DNA from 2 places in the Paenibacillus puldeungensis genome. Region 1 is predicted to be linked to the other one. Evidence: riboswitches for the same ligand, from Rfam matches in the RefSeq annotation. Region 1 holds a riboswitch; the other holds the start of a gene.
What was found. A riboswitch is a leader RNA that binds a small molecule or an ion and turns the genes downstream of it on or off. The one in region 1 is predicted to bind cobalamin.
Positions count from the first base shown of each region.

Region 2: another riboswitch for cobalamin. It lies ahead of ACFQ3W_RS13620 (anaerobic ribonucleoside triphosphate reductase); the one in region 1 lies ahead of ACFQ3W_RS22320 (ABC transporter substrate-binding protein).

Region 1 covers NZ_JBHTLM010000023.1:48,141-56,357, reverse strand. The annotation lists gene ACFQ3W_RS22335 (RNA methyltransferase) at 1-869, shown strand, start outside; gene ACFQ3W_RS22330 (putative DNA modification/repair radical SAM protein) at 919-2,238, shown strand; gene ACFQ3W_RS22325 (TIGR03915 family putative DNA repair protein) at 2,217-3,008, shown strand; cobalamin riboswitch at 3,136-3,343, shown strand; gene ACFQ3W_RS22320 (ABC transporter substrate-binding protein) at 3,586-4,602, shown strand; gene ACFQ3W_RS22315 (FecCD family ABC transporter permease) at 4,599-5,651, shown strand; gene ACFQ3W_RS22310 (ABC transporter ATP-binding protein) at 5,648-6,433, shown strand; gene cobT (nicotinate-nucleotide--dimethylbenzimidazole phosphoribosyltransferase) at 6,472-7,548, shown strand; gene cobU (bifunctional adenosylcobinamide kinase/adenosylcobinamide-phosphate guanylyltransferase) at 7,545-8,138, shown strand; gene cobS (adenosylcobinamide-GDP ribazoletransferase) at 8,135-8,217, shown strand, end outside.
Region 2 covers NZ_JBHTLM010000009.1:17,432-25,648, reverse strand. The annotation lists gene ACFQ3W_RS13645 (DUF445 domain-containing protein) at 1-873, shown strand, start outside; tRNA gene ACFQ3W_RS13640 (tRNA-Thr) at 973-1,045, opposite strand; gene ACFQ3W_RS13635 (MTH1187 family thiamine-binding protein) at 1,153-1,452, opposite strand; gene ACFQ3W_RS13630 (ArsR/SmtB family transcription factor) at 1,706-2,050, shown strand; gene ACFQ3W_RS13625 (SRPBCC domain-containing protein) at 2,078-2,593, shown strand; cobalamin riboswitch at 3,223-3,449, shown strand; gene ACFQ3W_RS13620 (anaerobic ribonucleoside triphosphate reductase) at 3,642-5,618, shown strand; gene nrdG (anaerobic ribonucleoside-triphosphate reductase activating protein) at 5,615-6,133, shown strand; gene ACFQ3W_RS13610 (ribonucleoside-diphosphate reductase subunit alpha) at 6,325-8,217, shown strand, end outside.

The DNA of each region.
Region 1 (8,217 bases):
TGGAGCTGCGCGCCTTGTTTGGACATAACCCTGAATCATCCGCTTTTATTGAGTCTTCCCGCAAAGTAGAGCCTAACCGTAGTCCCTTCATCTCCATGCGATTGGATGTCCTGTTTAGGGTGAATTCTATAGAAGAACTGGTCTTGAATGTGAAAGCTGTTCGGCTTGAGGAAAAAACCTTCAAAGTCGTTTATATGAAAAGCGGTACGAAACGCAGCTATGAAGAGCAGCGAGAGCTGGAACGCCTGATCGGGGGACATATAACTGGAAAGGTCGATGTGCATAAGCCACATGTGATGTTCGGATTATTTTCAAACGGAGATACTTGGGTCTTTGGTGTATGCCATTCCGGTGAGGCAGTCTGGCTGAAGCATAAAGACAAGCCTCAAAACTATTCAACCGGTTTAAGTACATATGTTGCGCGTGCACTTGTTAATATCGCCGTTCCTGAGACGGCGGGAATCAAGGCGATCGACCCTTGCTGCGGGATGGGCAATGTGCTGATTGAGGCGCTATCCATGGGCATTGACATCGTTGGTCGGGATATTAATCCACTGGCTATAAAAGGAGCTAGGGTCAATTTGCGCCATTTTGGATATTGCGACCCGGATTTAGTAGTCATCGGAGATATGAACGAGATAGAGGAGAGATACGATGCGGCTATCATCGATATGCCCTACAATCTGTGCTCGGTGCTTTCTCCGGAAGAGCGGGTCCGTATGCTCAACAGTCTGCAGCGATTCAGCAACAGGTCGGTCATCGTATCCTCCGAACGCCTTGAGAAGGACATAGCTGCTGCAGGTCTTGCAATTGCCGACCAATGTACATTAACAAAAGGTTCTTTTGTGCGCAACGTTTGGTTGACTTGACGGGAACATTTGTTCCCTTTATAATCAAGTCATAGGAGGCGTGTGCGCTATGAATGTCTACGAGAAACTGACCATTTTGACCGATTCTGCAAAATATGACGTGTCCTGCTCCTCGAGCGGCGTTGACCGGAAGAATACCGGCAGCGGAATGGGAAGTGCTGCGTCATTCGGCATATGTCACAGCTTTGCTGCGGACGGACGATGCATATCGCTGCTGAAAGTGCTGTTCACCAACAGCTGCATTTTTGATTGCAAATATTGTGTAAACCGAAAATCGAATGATACAAAGAGGGCCATGTTCACGCCGGAGGAACTGGCCGATTTGACGATGAATTTTTATCGCCGCAATTTCATAGAGGGGCTGTTTCTAAGTTCCGGCATCGCCCGAAACCCCGATTATACCGCTGAATTGCTGATCAATACGCTGACCCTTCTTAGAGGGCGCTATCAGTTTAACGGATACATACATGTCAAAGCCATTCCCGGTGCCGATCCGGCTTTGATTTCACGTTTGGGCCTGCTGGCTGACCGGATGAGTGTCAATATTGAGCTTCCTTCCCAGGAAAGCTTAAAGCTGCTTGCTCCCGACAAGAGCAAGGAGTCCATTTTGCGACCGATGCAGGTGATTCGGGAAGGAATTAGGGAGAATTGCACCGATATCGTGAAATACCAGCATGCTCCGAAATTTGTCCCTGCAGGGCAGAGCACTCAGATGATCGTCGGCGCTACGCCGGACAGCGACTACAAGATTTTGACGTTGACCGAGGCATTGTACAAGAAATATAGCTTAAAGCGTGTGTTTTACTCTGCTTATACGCCGGTTGTGGAGCATTCACTGCTGCCTGCTCTGGAAAGCAAGCCTCCTCTGCTTCGCGAGCACCGGCTCTATCAGGCCGATTGGCTGTTGCGCTTTTACGGCTTTTCCGCGAGCGAGCTGCTTGACGAGCGAACCCCTAATTTTAATCCGATGATCGACCCCAAATGTAATTGGGCGCTTAATCATATGGAGCGTTTTCCGATGGAGATTAATAAGGCTCCTTATGAGCAATTGCTCCGCATCCCAGGTGTTGGTGTTCGCAGTGCGAAGCGGATTGTACAAGCCAGAAAGACGGGAGTATTGGATTTTTCCGCTTTGAAGAAACTTGGAGTCGTCCTGAAACGAGCCCAGTATTTTATCACATGTGGGGGAAGATCGCTGGAAGGCTTGAAAGTGAACCAGAACATGATTCTGCGGTCGCTTCTGTCCGATCGGGAAATGAAGATGTATTCCACGGAGCCGCGCGTAGAACAGCTTAGTCTGTTTGATGTGGTGGAGCCAGTCGGGACACCGCGAGAGGAAGTGATCAAATGGCTTGGCGGAGCGATTTAGCCTATGCCTATGACGGCAGCTTCGATGGCCTGATGACCTGCGTGTTCGAAAGCTATGCGTCGAAGGAGATTCCCATTGATATTCAGTCCGGAGATGAACAACAGTATTTGCTTTTTCCCACGAAGTGGGTTGATACGAATCTGGAGAAAGCCGAGAGGGTGTACCGAGCCATTGGAATCAAGGTGTCATCTGAGGCTCAGAGGTTCGTAAGGGAAGGATTTTTGACATGTGCGGAGCAGAAGGAAGTGCTAATACTCCGCTTTTTACGGCTGGGTTTTACGCATGGTAAGGCTGTGATGGATATGCTGGCAGACGATACGGTTCACCTGCTCCAGCGAGCAGTGCAGCAGCTGAATCATGAAAGTCACATGTTTACGGGGTTTGTACGGTTTTCGGTGTATGACGATGTTTTAGTTTCCGTTATTGAACCGAAAAACGAGGTATTGCCGATTTTATCCGACCATTTCTGCGAACGTTTCCGCAACGAGTCTTTCCTGATTTACGACAAAACACACAGAAAAGCGCTAGTTCATCAGCCGCCTGGTGGACCTCGTAAGACCGGACTGACGGACATTTTGGAAGTGGATGAATTTGTGTTGCCGGAGCCTGGTGAAGAAGAGAAGGCATACCGACGGTTGTGGAAGCAATTTTACGACACGGTTGCGATCAAGGAGAGAATTAGTCCTCGGCGGCAGATGTCTCATATGCCTAAGCGATACTGGGCAAATCTCACGGAAATGTCTTATGATGAAGTCAAAAGGCTGCGCTAATTGTCCGCAGAGATTGTAAATCCCGGCATCTGTAATGTTGTAAGTTTAGTTTCAACAGGAAAGGTTTGGCATTGTAAGATTTCCTCTTTTCCCCTATAATCCTAGTGAGAGTAATGCCATATTCAAGCGAATCATAGTGCCCGTAGGTCCTGAAGCAGCGGCTGTGTCGTCTGCTTTGGGTTAAAAGGGAAGCCGGTGAAAGTCCGGCACGGTCCCGCCACTGTAACCAGGGATGAGCTCATGATGCCACTGTTGCCCACAAATGCCGGGGATGGGAAGGCGAGCGAACATCAATAACCTGGAGTCAGGAGACCTGCCCACGGGAATCCAAGACGGTCCTTCGAGGAAAGGATAACGCTCTGCTTAGATACCATAGCCGCAACTGGACATTTAATTTGAATTTTCTAGTGCCGCTATCGGCTTTGTAGACGTGCCCCTAATCCTTAAGGATTAGGGGCTTTCTTGTTTCTTATTTTGGATTGATTGCTAGGTACTGATTGCTGCATCGCAGTATCGCTTTGACTCAGGCGTTCTTGAAATAGAAAACCGCTATAGCAGAGGAGAGAGGCTTTAGATGATGAGAACATGGAAACAAATATGGGCGATCGGACTGCTGGTTTTGGTGCTTTTAACCGTAGCTGGCTGTGGATCCGATAATGCAGGAAAAGCGCAAGAAGTTAATGGGGCTAAGGAATCAACCCAGCAAGAGCAGAATGGCGGAGCTGCGAAGACTGACGACGATCAGCAAGGAAAGCAAACGGTATATCCGCTCACCCTCAAGGATTCCAGCGGGGTAGAATTTACGTTCGAGAGCGCGCCTCAAAAAATCGTCACGCTCGCTCCATCTGAAACGGAGACTTTGTTCGCGCTTGGACTCGACCAGCAAATCGTAGGGGTTTCCGATGTGGATGACTATCCGGAAGCGGCGAAGAGCAAACCCAAAATGGGTGGCTTCAAAGTAAACGTTGAAGCGGTCGTTGCCGCTCAGCCGGATCTCGTCGTTGTGGGCAATCTAATAGATGAAGCTACCGTTAAAAGCTTGACTGATTTGGGACTAAAAGTGTTCCAATCCCATCCGAAAACCGTGAAGGATGTCATGGAGGACATCAAAACGATGGGAGTGATTACTAACCGTCAGGCTGAGGCTGAAGCCACGGTTCAATCGATGGAGCAAGAGCTCAATCAGGTGACGGATGCCGTTAAATCGCTTGGCGCGGATCAGAAGAAAAAAGTATACATTGAGTTTTCTCCAGGCTGGACGGTCGGCAAAGGGGAGTTTATGGACGAATTGATTGCCCTTGCGGGTGGCGTTAATGTGGCCTCCGACGTTAAAGGGTGGAGCGAAATTAATGAGGAGAATATCATTAAAGCGAACCCGGATGTCGTTCTATATGCAAAGAGCGTTGTTGACGACAAGAATAAGACGCTTGCGGATATTATCAAGGGGCGCAGCGGTTGGAATCAAATTACCGCAATTAAGGAAAATCAAGTCATTGCCCTTGACGATAACCTGCTTAGCCGACCAGGACCTCGCTTAACGAAGGGGTTAATCGAAGTAGCTAAGGCGATATACCCGGACTTGATCAAGCCATGATAAGAGGTAAGCTTGCCGGGTACGGAGCGATTGGAATCATCTTGCTAGCCGTTACGCTGCTGCTATGCATTGGCTTTGGTTCTGTTTCGCTGCCGGCTCAAGACATCGCTCTCATTTTACTTCATCGTATACCTGGACTTAGCCACTTGATTCACGCCGATTGGAGCGTATCCTCCGAGCAGATCGTCATGCAGGTACGCCTTCCACGGGTGTTGCTCGGCCTTTTGGTAGGCGCTTCGCTGGCGGTTGCCGGAGCCGGATTTCAGGGAGTACTGCGTAACCCGCTTGCCGATCCGTTTACCCTTGGCGTATCCTCCGGTTCAGCCATTGGTGCGGCGGTGCTTATCTTTTTTGGCTGGCAGTTTTCTTGGCTAGGGATCTTTACCCTTCCGACTGTAGCTTTCGTGACCGGGGCAGCGACGCTTTGGATCGTCATCTGGCTGGCTCGGGAAAACGGCAAGATTCCGATTGAAAGTTTGATTTTATCAGGTGTAGTTATGCAGTCGTTTCTTGGCGCGGTCGTTTCCTTCTTAACGGCGATGTCCAAGAAAACGGTGAATGAAATTTTATATTGGACGATGGGCAGCTTAAGTTTGCGTGGATGGTCGTATACGGCCATCCTTTTGCCGTATTTGCTGATCGGAGTGGTATTTCTTTGGAGCCGGGCCAGAACGCTGAACTTGCTGGCCTTAGGTGAACGACAAGCAGCCCATACAGGCCTTGCCGTAGAAAGAACCAAGCTCAGTGTCCTGATCGTTGCGACGCTAATGACGGCGGCCGCCGTATCGGTGTCCGGGGTGATTGGATTTGTCGGTCTTGTTGTTCCGCATATGATTCGGCTTATTACCGGACCTGATTACCGTCTGATCATACCGCTATCTGCGCTCGGTGGAGGAATCTTTATGATGTGGAGCGATTTGGCAGCTAGAACGCTGCTCGCCCCGACGGAAATTCCGCTTGGTATTGTAACGGCCTTCGTTGGAGCGCCATTTTTCGGCTATTTGTTGTATCGGAAAAAGAAACAAAGGGAGGAGGAACTGCTGCGTTGATCGAAATTACTGGAGTGTCAAAAGCTTACGGCCGCCAACATGTTCTTAAGGATGTTTATTGGCGTGTACAGGCAGGGGAGTTTTGGGGATTGATCGGCCCAAACGGCAGTGGCAAAACGACGCTGCTTAACCTCATTTCCGGCGTTGAGCAGCCCGATGCTGGATCGATTATGCTGCAGGGTGCTCCCCTCTCCTCCTACACAAGAAAATCGTTATCAAGGAAAATGGCCGTTCTGCAGCAGGATGGGCTGCCTCGGGTTGCTTACCCGGTTCGTGAAGTCGTGGAGATGGGGCGTTTTCCTTATCAAGACTGGCGGGGACGCGAGAAGCACGAAGATAATGTCCGCCTGGTTGAGGGGATTATGGAAAAGCTGGAGCTAACGGAGCTGGCGGATCGACCGCTAAGCGTGCTAAGCGGAGGACAGCGGCAGCGAGCCGCACTTGGTAAAGTGATGGCCCAACAGCCCGAGCTTGTGCTGCTCGACGAACCGACAACCTATCTGGATCTTCGTTATCAAATTCAATTTATGGAGCTAATTGCGGATTGGCAGAAGCAGGATGGACTTACCGTTGTGTCGGTTTTACATGACTTAAATCTCGCAGCTTTGTTTTGTGACCGACTGCTGGTGATCAGCGAGGGGGGAATTGTGGCGCAGGGTCCACCGGATGAGATTCTTACCGAGAAGATGATTGAGGAAGTATTCGGGGTGAAATCGCATTTGGTCGTCCACCCGGATACGAAAACCCCGCAGCTGCTGCTACAACGGGCGATAGAGAAATAGAAGTTGAAGTAAAATCCATATAAAAGGAGCAATCATAAATGGAACAATCTATTGTAGAATTGGTCAGCAGTATTAAACCGCTGGATAAGGTGGCGATGGCTGCCGCAGAAGAACATTTGAATCGGTTAACCAAACCACCAGGAAGCCTAGGTAAGCTAGAAGCCCTTGCCGTCAAACTTGCGGGCATCACGGGAAAAGTGGCAAATGCATTCCCGCAGCGAACAGTTATGGTGATGGCGGCCGATCACGGGGTTTGTGAGGAAGGAGTCAGCGCTTTTCCAGCGGAGGTTACCCCGCAAATGGTACATAATTTTTTAGCAGGCGGTGCGGCGGTGAACGTTCTGGCACGTCAAGCCGGTGCGGAAGTCCTCTGTATCGATATTGGAGTAAATGCAGAAATGACACATCCGGCACTGATTCAGCGCAAAGTTCGGTATGGAACGGCCAATATGGCCAAAGGAGCTGCAATGAGCCGCGAGGAAGCGGAGGAAGCCATCTTGACCGGAGTGAGCCTTGTCGAAGAGGCAGTATCACGGGGAGTTAACCTCTTTGTAACCGGTGAAATGGGAATCGGGAATACGACAGCGAGCGCAGCTTTAATGAGCGCTTTTACCGGTATTTCTCCTCAGGAGAGCGTAGGACGAGGTACAGGACTGAACGATGAGCGGCTGCGCCATAAGGTGGATGTTGTTAAGCGGGCTCTGGAGAAAAACCGGCCAAATACGGCTGATCCGCTGGATGTTCTCGCCAAGGTGGGGGGGCTGGAAATCGCCGGTCTAACCGGAATTATTTTAGGGGCCGCGGCCAATCGTTGCCCAGTCGTTATCGATGGATTTATATCCACAGTAGCTGCGCTTGTGGCCCGGAATCTTGCACCTGAAGCAGCGGGTTACATGATCGCCTCGCATTTATCCCATGAGCAGGGGCACCGTTCGCTGCTGCAGGAGCTGGGACTTGCGCCGATGCTGCATTTAGATATGCGGCTAGGTGAAGGTACAGGCGGGGTACTGGCTCTTCATCTCGTTGATGCGGCTTGCCGGATTATGGCGGAGATGGCCACCTTTGAAAGTGCCGGAGTTTCTTCAGCAAGCGAGCCCAAAGAGGAGAACCGATGATCATTACGGTGACCGGTGGTGCCCGAAGCGGAAAAAGTACGTTTGCTGAACGCTGGTGCATGAAGCATGCTCCGGCCGCGGTATATGTGGCTACCGGACAAGCTTTCGATGAGGAGATGGAAAACCGCATATCTTTGCATCGGCAGCAGAGGGAGAGCAGCGGCTATCCGTGGACAACGGTCGAGGAGCCTTTGCATTTACCGGATCTGGTATCCAAACTGGGAAAGGATCAAGCTTCGGCATTACCGGATGGCCATCCCCATCTCCATCCCTATGTACTTGTAGACTGTCTGACCCTCTGGTTATCGAACGTGTTGCTTAGTGCCGAGTCCGAGGAGTTTTCTTCCTCTACCGAAGTCGTTAAACAGGAGATCGACCGTCTTGCCTCTGCTGTCGCTGCTTTTCCAGGTACCATTGTTCTGGTAACCAATGAGGTAGGAAGCGGGATCGTCCCGGAATATCCGTTAGGAAGGCTGTACCGTGATTTAGCAGGAATGCTGAACCAGACAATCGCCGACATTTCGGATCAGTTTTTTCTCGTTACTGCCGGAATTCCCATTGAATTAAAAAGCAGGGAGTATCGATTATGAGCCGGAAGGATCGTCCGATATTAGCTGCCTTTCAATTTTTGTCCAGGTTTCCGATCCGTGTGGAGCTCGATTTTACGCC
Region 2 (8,217 bases), on a different contig from region 1:
TGCGAAACGCTGCTGCGGCAGCTGCCGGCAGAGAAATGCGTTCCGTATCTACAAAACGGATTATCCGTCTGGCTTAGTAAAGTTGATATTAGCTCCGCAACGAAAAATGTCTATCTGCAAGCCGTACGTTCCGGATACGATTACAAGGTTATCGACCTCGCGGCCACGGGACTAATCAAGTGGCTGGAGCAGGAGAATACAGGGGCACTCCTCGGCAGCATGGCGTACCGGAAATTATCGGAAATGAAAAGCAAAGGAATCAAAGGATTTTTCCTTCAGGCTGTAACAGGCTTTTTGACTGAAGATAAACTAGGTGTAATTCTGCAGGATTTGTCTCTTTCGGCGGCAAAAGAACTTATGGACGAGGCTAATCCTCTGCGCGAAAAGCTCATTCAGGAGCTGCGCAGCACATTGCTTCGGCTCATTGAAGATGAAGATAAGCTGCAGACTATCCGGAATTGGACTATAAATCAAATACAAGAAGAGTATGGAACGAATTTTCTGGCTTCAAGCATTGAAAACTTACGGGCGGCGGCGCTTGAGAGACTGGAGGAAGAACGCATAGCCGGGGGGCGCAAAATCTTTACGCTATACGGTTCCTTAATCCGGTTCATCAAGAGTCGCAAGCCGGAGGTTCTCGCGTCCATGGAGGACCGTCTTACGCAGTATTTGATCAATCTGGCGGCTTCGAATCATCATCTTATAGGTCAATTGGTAAAGGATAACCTGGACCAAATGGACGATGAGTCTTTAGTGATAATGCTTGAGGAAAAGCTTGGAAAAGACTTGCAATGGATTCGCGTCAATGGAGCCCTTTGCGGTTTTATACTGGGTTTTATGCTCACTTTAGTTTCCCTTATGATTTCGAGATAGCGCCAAAGGGTAGAAAAATGGTAGAAGTTTTGCTTCGGCAGACAAAAAACGCGGCCCCCGAAAACCTCGAAGACCGCGTTCTGCTTAGATTGTTTAGGATGCTGGTGAAGGGATTCGAACCCCCGACCTACGCATTACGAATGCGTTGCTCTACCAGCTGAGCTACACCAGCGAAAAACTTTTTTAGCGTGAAACAAAGACTATTATACCGCTTCTGAAAAATAATGCAAGAACTAATTCCTGGAAGTCGGGTGTTTTCTCCCTACCTGCCCACAAGAACTATAATTTTTCGCGTACGGAACGCAGCTTCTGTTCGGATGAGCTTGCTTTATCCCGGCGGTCATCGATTTTAATCGACGTTGATACACGACCAGCCCCGGCTTGGAAAGGTGCTTCGTGAATCGCCCGAATAGCTGCAAATACATTGTCTAGGTTACCTTCAATAATTGTGCTCATCGAGGTCAGCGTATACGTGATCCCCTCCTGCTTACCCAGCACCCGCTGCAAATCGGCTACATAGGAACTCAGACTTGTACTCCCCGTACCGATCGGAATAATCGTCACTTCTGCAATAGCCATACCGTGGTCCCCCTTGTCCAAAGTTAATCACTCTCCATTTATTTTACCACTTTAGCAGGCGTATTTTACAAATCTGATGTATCACATCTTCTCTTATATTTGCAGTAACACCTATTCAGCTTACTTCAAACGAAATATTCCTTGACGGGAATATTCTCTAAAGTGTATATTTTAACCATCACAAAGTTAACAATAGGTTGAAAGGGGATGGCATTGTTCCTAAAGACCAACACTTAATGAGGTGAACAACAGCATGTCAGACAGTGTTCCGAGTATGGACACAGCAACGCTGAGCGCATTGGCTGAAACTAATCGTATGCATATCGTCGAACTCTTGCGCAGCGGCCCCTTAACCGTGGGAGAAATCGCCGATCGGGCAGGACTCCGCCAGCCCCAAGCCTCAAAGCATTTGAAGGTGCTTACCAACAACGGAATTTTGGAAATGAAGGCGGAAGCCAACCGCCGGATCTACATGCTCCGGCCAGAGCCCTTCCAAGCGCTGGATTCATGGGTGAAATCCTTCCGGGGCATAACGGAAGAGAGATTCGACAATCTGGACGCCTACTTGCGTGAGCTGCAAAACAAGGAGAAGACTTAAATCAATTAAATAGATGGAGGAATTATGATGTCAAACAACGCTATGGTTTCGAGGGTAGAGAACGATCGGGTACTGATGCTGGAACGCGTTTTCGATGCACCGCGTGACCTCGTGTTCAAAATGTTTAAAGAGCCTGAGCATCTCAAGCATTGGTGGGGACCGAAAGGCTGGGAGCTTCCGGTTTGCAGCGTCGATTTCCGGCCGGGCGGCGTTTGGCACTACTGTATGAAGTGCGTTGATCAGAACCAGGGTGATTTTTACGGCATGGAGTCTTGGGGCAAAAGTGTTTACAAGGAAATTGTTGAGCCGGAATTGATCAGCCAAATCGATTACTTTTCGGATGCCGAAGGCAACACGAACGAGTCTATGCCGTCGACCGAGATCACGATAGAATTCATCGATCTAGGTGGCAGGACAAAGTTGGTCAGCCGTGCTGAATATGTATCCGCAGAGGCGCTCAAGACCGTCATGGATATGGGCATGCTGCAGGGCATCACGGAAACTTGGAAACGTCTCGAAGAGCATCTGAACGAAGTCAAGTAAGAAAGTTTGATGACGGCCGTCAGGCTTTAGAGCCGGCGGCTGTTTATTTTGGCGTATGTAGACGATCTTATTTGACTGAAAAGACAGGGTTTTCTCTCCTAATGGTTCTGAGTATGCTTATTTATGCAAAACTATCCTCGTTACCGAAGCTAAACATCTGACGGCGTCCTTTGAGATGGCTTTGACTTCTACACTCATCTCCCATTTTACCGCACGCCCATAACCCCGCTCCGATTGTTGTATTTCATACAACAATTTAGACGCGAAACGGCTTGCGCACCGCAGATTGATGTATTTCGTGCAGCAATTTTGGGTTAATTGGGCCTACTGCTACAATATTGTTGTACTTTCTACAACAATCCGGCCTAAAAGCCTAGAATCCGATTAGATTGTTGTACAATCTACAACATTTGTCCCACCTCTTACGTTACCGTTGAGATTATCTATTTATTGAATGCTGCTCTATTTTTTTAAGACAGATGCCCAAAAAAAGTTCACAAATTCCTCCCTTTCCCCGCATGCCGCACCACCCTTGCGCTCGTCCGTTTCGGTCACCATTTCAAACCTTCATTCCGATAAATACCCCGTTTACAAACACAATATATTGAGTTAATCTTAGAACATCTTAACAAAATATAGTGTAAACGGGTGATCCGGCGGGAACTGCCGCCGGAGCTTAAAAGGGAAGTGCGGTGCAACTCCGCTGCGGTCCCGCCACTGTAATCGGAAGCGCTCAGGATTTCTAAATCCAGACGATTCGCTGACATGAAGCCACTGTATGTTGTGCCTAGACCTACGGGAAGGCGCCAGCGAAAATTCCGTAAGCCAGGAGACCTGCCCGTTTATAGACACCGGATAACCTTGCGAGGAAACAGGGATGGTGTCCGCTTGCTGCTTGTACCTATTCCGCGGTCTGTATGACCACGTGGAACCGTTATTTATTGAAGCGCATCCGGGCATTTTTAACCTTGCCTCATCGGGTTGGAAATGCTCTTTGTATGTCGTCGTATGTAGTCAAAGCTCAGTATGTTGAGAGGGGAACTTTGTTATGGCATTGCTTAATCAAACGTATACAGCTCGGGATCATATGCTGGATGAAGTTGTTCATTTGGGCGAAGAAATTATTGAAAGCCGCAATTTGGAGGTTTTGCGTGAGAACGCGAATCTGAACGGCGAAAGCTTCTCCGGAAAAATGAGCAAATTCGGCAGCGAATATGCCAAATGGTATGCCCATCATTTCATGATGCCACAGCACGTCGAGCAGGCGATCGAGGATAACATCGTGTATGTGCACGACCTTGACCATTATGCAATCGGGGCAACCAACTGTATATTTATCCCGTTCGAGAAGCTGCTTCGTCAAGGCTTCAACACCGGGAACGGCAGCGTGCGCCCACCATCCTCCATCATGACGGCAATGGCGCTCGTGGCGATTATTTTTCAATCCCAGCAAAATTCCCAATACGGCGGCGTTTCCGCAAATAAACTCGATTTCGACCTTGCTCCTTATGTAGCCAAATCGTTCAGCAAATATTTCCGTAAAGGTCTGGAATATTTCGATGAAGGCGATACGGAGGCTGATTACGGCGATATTACGATGAGCCGCACCGACCTACGGGACCGTTTCCCGAAAACTTTCAAATATGCGTATAAGGAAACTGAAAGCGAAACGCTGCAAGCGGCCGAAAGCCTTGTACATAATCTGAATACGATGTCGAGCCGGGCCGGCGGACAAATTCCGTTTACAAGCATCAACTACGGAACCTGTACGTCACCTGAAGGCCAAATGGTAATTAGCTCCCTGCTTACCGCGACGATGCGCGGGCTCGGTAGCGGAGAAACACCGATTTTCCCGATTCAGATTTTCAAGTGCAAACAAGGCATTAACCAAAACCCGGGTGAGCCCAATTACACTCTCTTTTTGAAAGCAGCCGAGTGCTCAGCCAAGCGCATGTACCCTAACTTCGCGAACCTGGATGCACCGCTAAACCTGGTGTACTACGACCCAACCAACCCGGATACCGAGTTTGCAACGATGGGTTGCCGGACTCGCGTATTGGCCGACCGCTTCGGGCGTAACCATTTGTCCGGTAAAGGCAATCTTTCATTTAATACATTAAACCTCGTCAAGCTAGGCTTGGAGCACGGCATTGCCCTTGGGCGGCGGAAAGAAGCGGACGAGCGCGGCTTCTACCGGGAGCTGACGCATTATATGGATATTGCGCTTGAGGGACTTCTGCATCGCTTTAAAATTCAAGCTTCCCAAAAAGCGAAGGCTTCGGACTTCATGATGCGTGAAGGTGTATGGGAAGGCGGCGAGCATTTGGCACCAGACGAGACTGTCGGCGATTTGCTCAAACACGGCAGCCTGTCCATTGGCTTCATCGGGCTGGCCGAGTGCATGAAGGCGATGTACGGCAAGCATCACGGTGAAGATGAGGCTGTATACGAAAAAGCTTACGAGCTTATCTCCTACATGCGCGATTACTGCGACCGCCAAAGCGACATCCATGATTTGAATATCACGCTGTTCGCTACGCCAGCGGAAGGCTTGTCCGGCAAGTTCACCAAACGTGACCGGGCAACTTACGGCCTTGTACCAGGTATTGTGGACCGCGAATATTATACAAACTCTTTCCACATTCCGGTGTATTACGATATCAGCGCTGCCCGTAAAATCGAGCTGGAGTCCAAATTTCACGGGCTCTGTAACGCAGGAGCGATTTCTTACATCGAGCTGAATGGCAACGCTCGGAGCAATCCGGCTGCGTTCCTGAAAATCGTACAATACGCCCTTCAGCAGAATGTGAGCTATTTCAGCATCAATCATCCGATCGATCGCTGCTCCGCCTGCGGCTTTGAAGGCATTATCGGGGCCACCTGCCCTTCCTGCGGAAAAAGCGAAAAGGATATATATATCCGCCGCCTGCGCCGCGTTACCGGCTATTTGACCGGTGATTACCAAACACGGTTTAACGCCGCGAAGCAGGCCGAAGTACGCGACCGGGTTAAGCACGGCGTATGAATATTTGCGGATATTACCCGGAATCCATCAATGAAGGCGAAGGCCTCAGGGCCGCCATTTTCATCAGCGGATGCCGCCATTACTGCAAAGGCTGTTTCAGTCCGGCCACATGGAACTTTGATTATGGGGAGCCGTTCACACTAGAGCAGGAACAGAAAATCATTCATGACATTAAAAACAATCCGCTGCTCAGCGGCATATCGATTCTCGGCGGAGACCCCTTTTTCTCCGCCGAGGAGGTCGCCGGGATGATCGACCGGATTGTCGCCGAGACGGGTCCGATCTCGATTTGGATTTACAGCGGCTATACTTACGAGGAATTGACCCAGAATCCGGAATCGACCGAATATGAGCTGCTGCGGCGCTGTGAGGTGCTGGTCGACGGCCGTTTCGTAGAGGATCTGCGCGACCCTTCCCTGCTCTACCGGGGCAGCAGCAATCAGCGGCTAATCGACATCCAGCGCAGTCTGGCAGGCGAAGAAATCGCCCTATGGCAGCCGCTCTACTCTTTCTAGGTTTTAGAGTTTCGAGTATAATAGATAATCTGTGATGTTTGTCACGGTCACTTGATTGCTCTTATGAGGCGCAGTGGTTTTGCGCTCTTTTTTTCACCGTATATCTGCAATTTGAGAATTAAAAGATTAATAGAAAAACTAAGGTTTTTCTTTATTTCTTACTTTATGTCGGGAAAGCGAGGATTCATTTTATGCCAACACTTGTGACGAAACCGAACAACCGCCAGCTTGCTTTTGATGCGGAGCGTTTAGGCGTATATGCCGATCGCATTTTGGAAGGATTACATACACTGGACAAGGAACGCCTGCTGCGCGGGGTTAACGCCAAGCTGCGCCGGGACGAGGTGACTGGCGAAGAAATCAGTAACGCATTTACAATGTCCGCTTTGGAGCTTGTAACCAAGGAGGAGCCGAACTGGAAGTTTGCTGCCGCCCGTTCCCTGCTGACCTCCCTGTACAAAAAAGCGGCGGTCAACCGCCGTTATAAAGCCTATCCTGAGCAGCCTTACGGTTCGTTTTACCACCTCGTAGCCGAGCTGTGCAAAATCGGTGTCTATCGCGAAGAACTGATGGAGGCCTACACGAAGGAACAAATCGAAGAGCTTGGGGAGACGATCGATCCTTCCAGCGATTTGCTGTTTGACTATATCGGTCTCCTGACCCTCGCGGAGCGTTATTTGGCTACCGACTTTGACGGTCGGACGATGGAGCTGCCGCAGGAGCGCTACATGATCATCGCGATGTACCTGATGCATAAGGAGCCGGCTGAAAAACGCCTGGAGCTGGTCAAAGAAGCCTATTGGGCGATGAGCAATCTGTACATGACCGCCGCAACGCCGACGATGTCCAACGCCGGTAAAAAGGTGGCCGGCCAGCTCTCCAGCTGCTTCATCGATACGGTGGACGACTCGCTCGAAGGCATCTTCGACTCGAACACCGACATCGCTCGGCTCAGCAAAATGGGTGGCGGCATCGGCGTGTACCTCGGCAAAGTCCGGGCTCGCGGCTCAGACATTCGCGGCCACAAAAACACCAGCTCCGGCGTCATCCCCTGGATTCGCCAGCTGAACAACACCGCCGTCAGTGTCGACCAGCTTGGCACGCGCAAAGGCGCGATTGCCGTGTACCTGGACGTTTTTCATAAAGATATTCTCGCCTTCCTCGACCTGAAGCTGAACAACGGCGACGAACGGATGCGTGCCCACGACGTGTTCCACGGCGTTAGTCTCCCCGACCTGTTCATGGAGGCCGTTGAGGCCCGCGGCGAATGGAACCTGTTCTGCCCGCACGAAGTGAAGAAAACGATGGGCTGGAAGGATGAGAACGGCCGGGCGCTGGGGCTGGAGGATTTTTACGATGAAGAGTTTGGCCGCGGGACCTTCCGCGAGAAATACATGGAGGCGGTCAACCACCCGACCTTGTCGCGCATTACGATGCCGGCGATCGACATCATGAAGCGGATTATGAAATCGCAGCTGGAAACCGGCACGCCTTACATGTTCTACCGGGACACCGTCAACCGTGCCAACCCGAACCGGGCGCACGGCATGGTGTACTCCTCCAACCTGTGCACGGAAATTATGCAAAACCAATCGCCAACGGTCATTGAACAAGAGGAACTGGTTACAAAAGATGGGCAAACCCGCATCGTCATTTCCAAAATTCCTGGCGATTTCGTCGTCTGCAACCTGAACTCGATCCATCTGGCCCGGGCCGTACCGGCCGGCGTGCTGGAGCGCCTCGTTCCGATTCAAACGCGGATGCTGGACAACGTCATCGACATTAACAATATCGAAGTGCTGCAGGCTCAATATACGAACAGCCAATACCGCGCGATCGGGCTCGGCACCTTCGGACTGCACCATCTTTTAGCTCTGGAAGGCATTCGCTGGGAATCCGACGCAGCGGTAGCCTATAACGACGCGCTCTATGAAAAAATCAACTACCTGCTGGTCAGATCGAGCATGGAGCTCGCCAAGGAAAAAGGGCGCTACCCGAAATTCGCTGGCTCCGATTGGGAAAGCGGCGAATACTTCACCTCACGCGGCTATACGGACGGCACGCGCGAAGGAAAATACGTGACG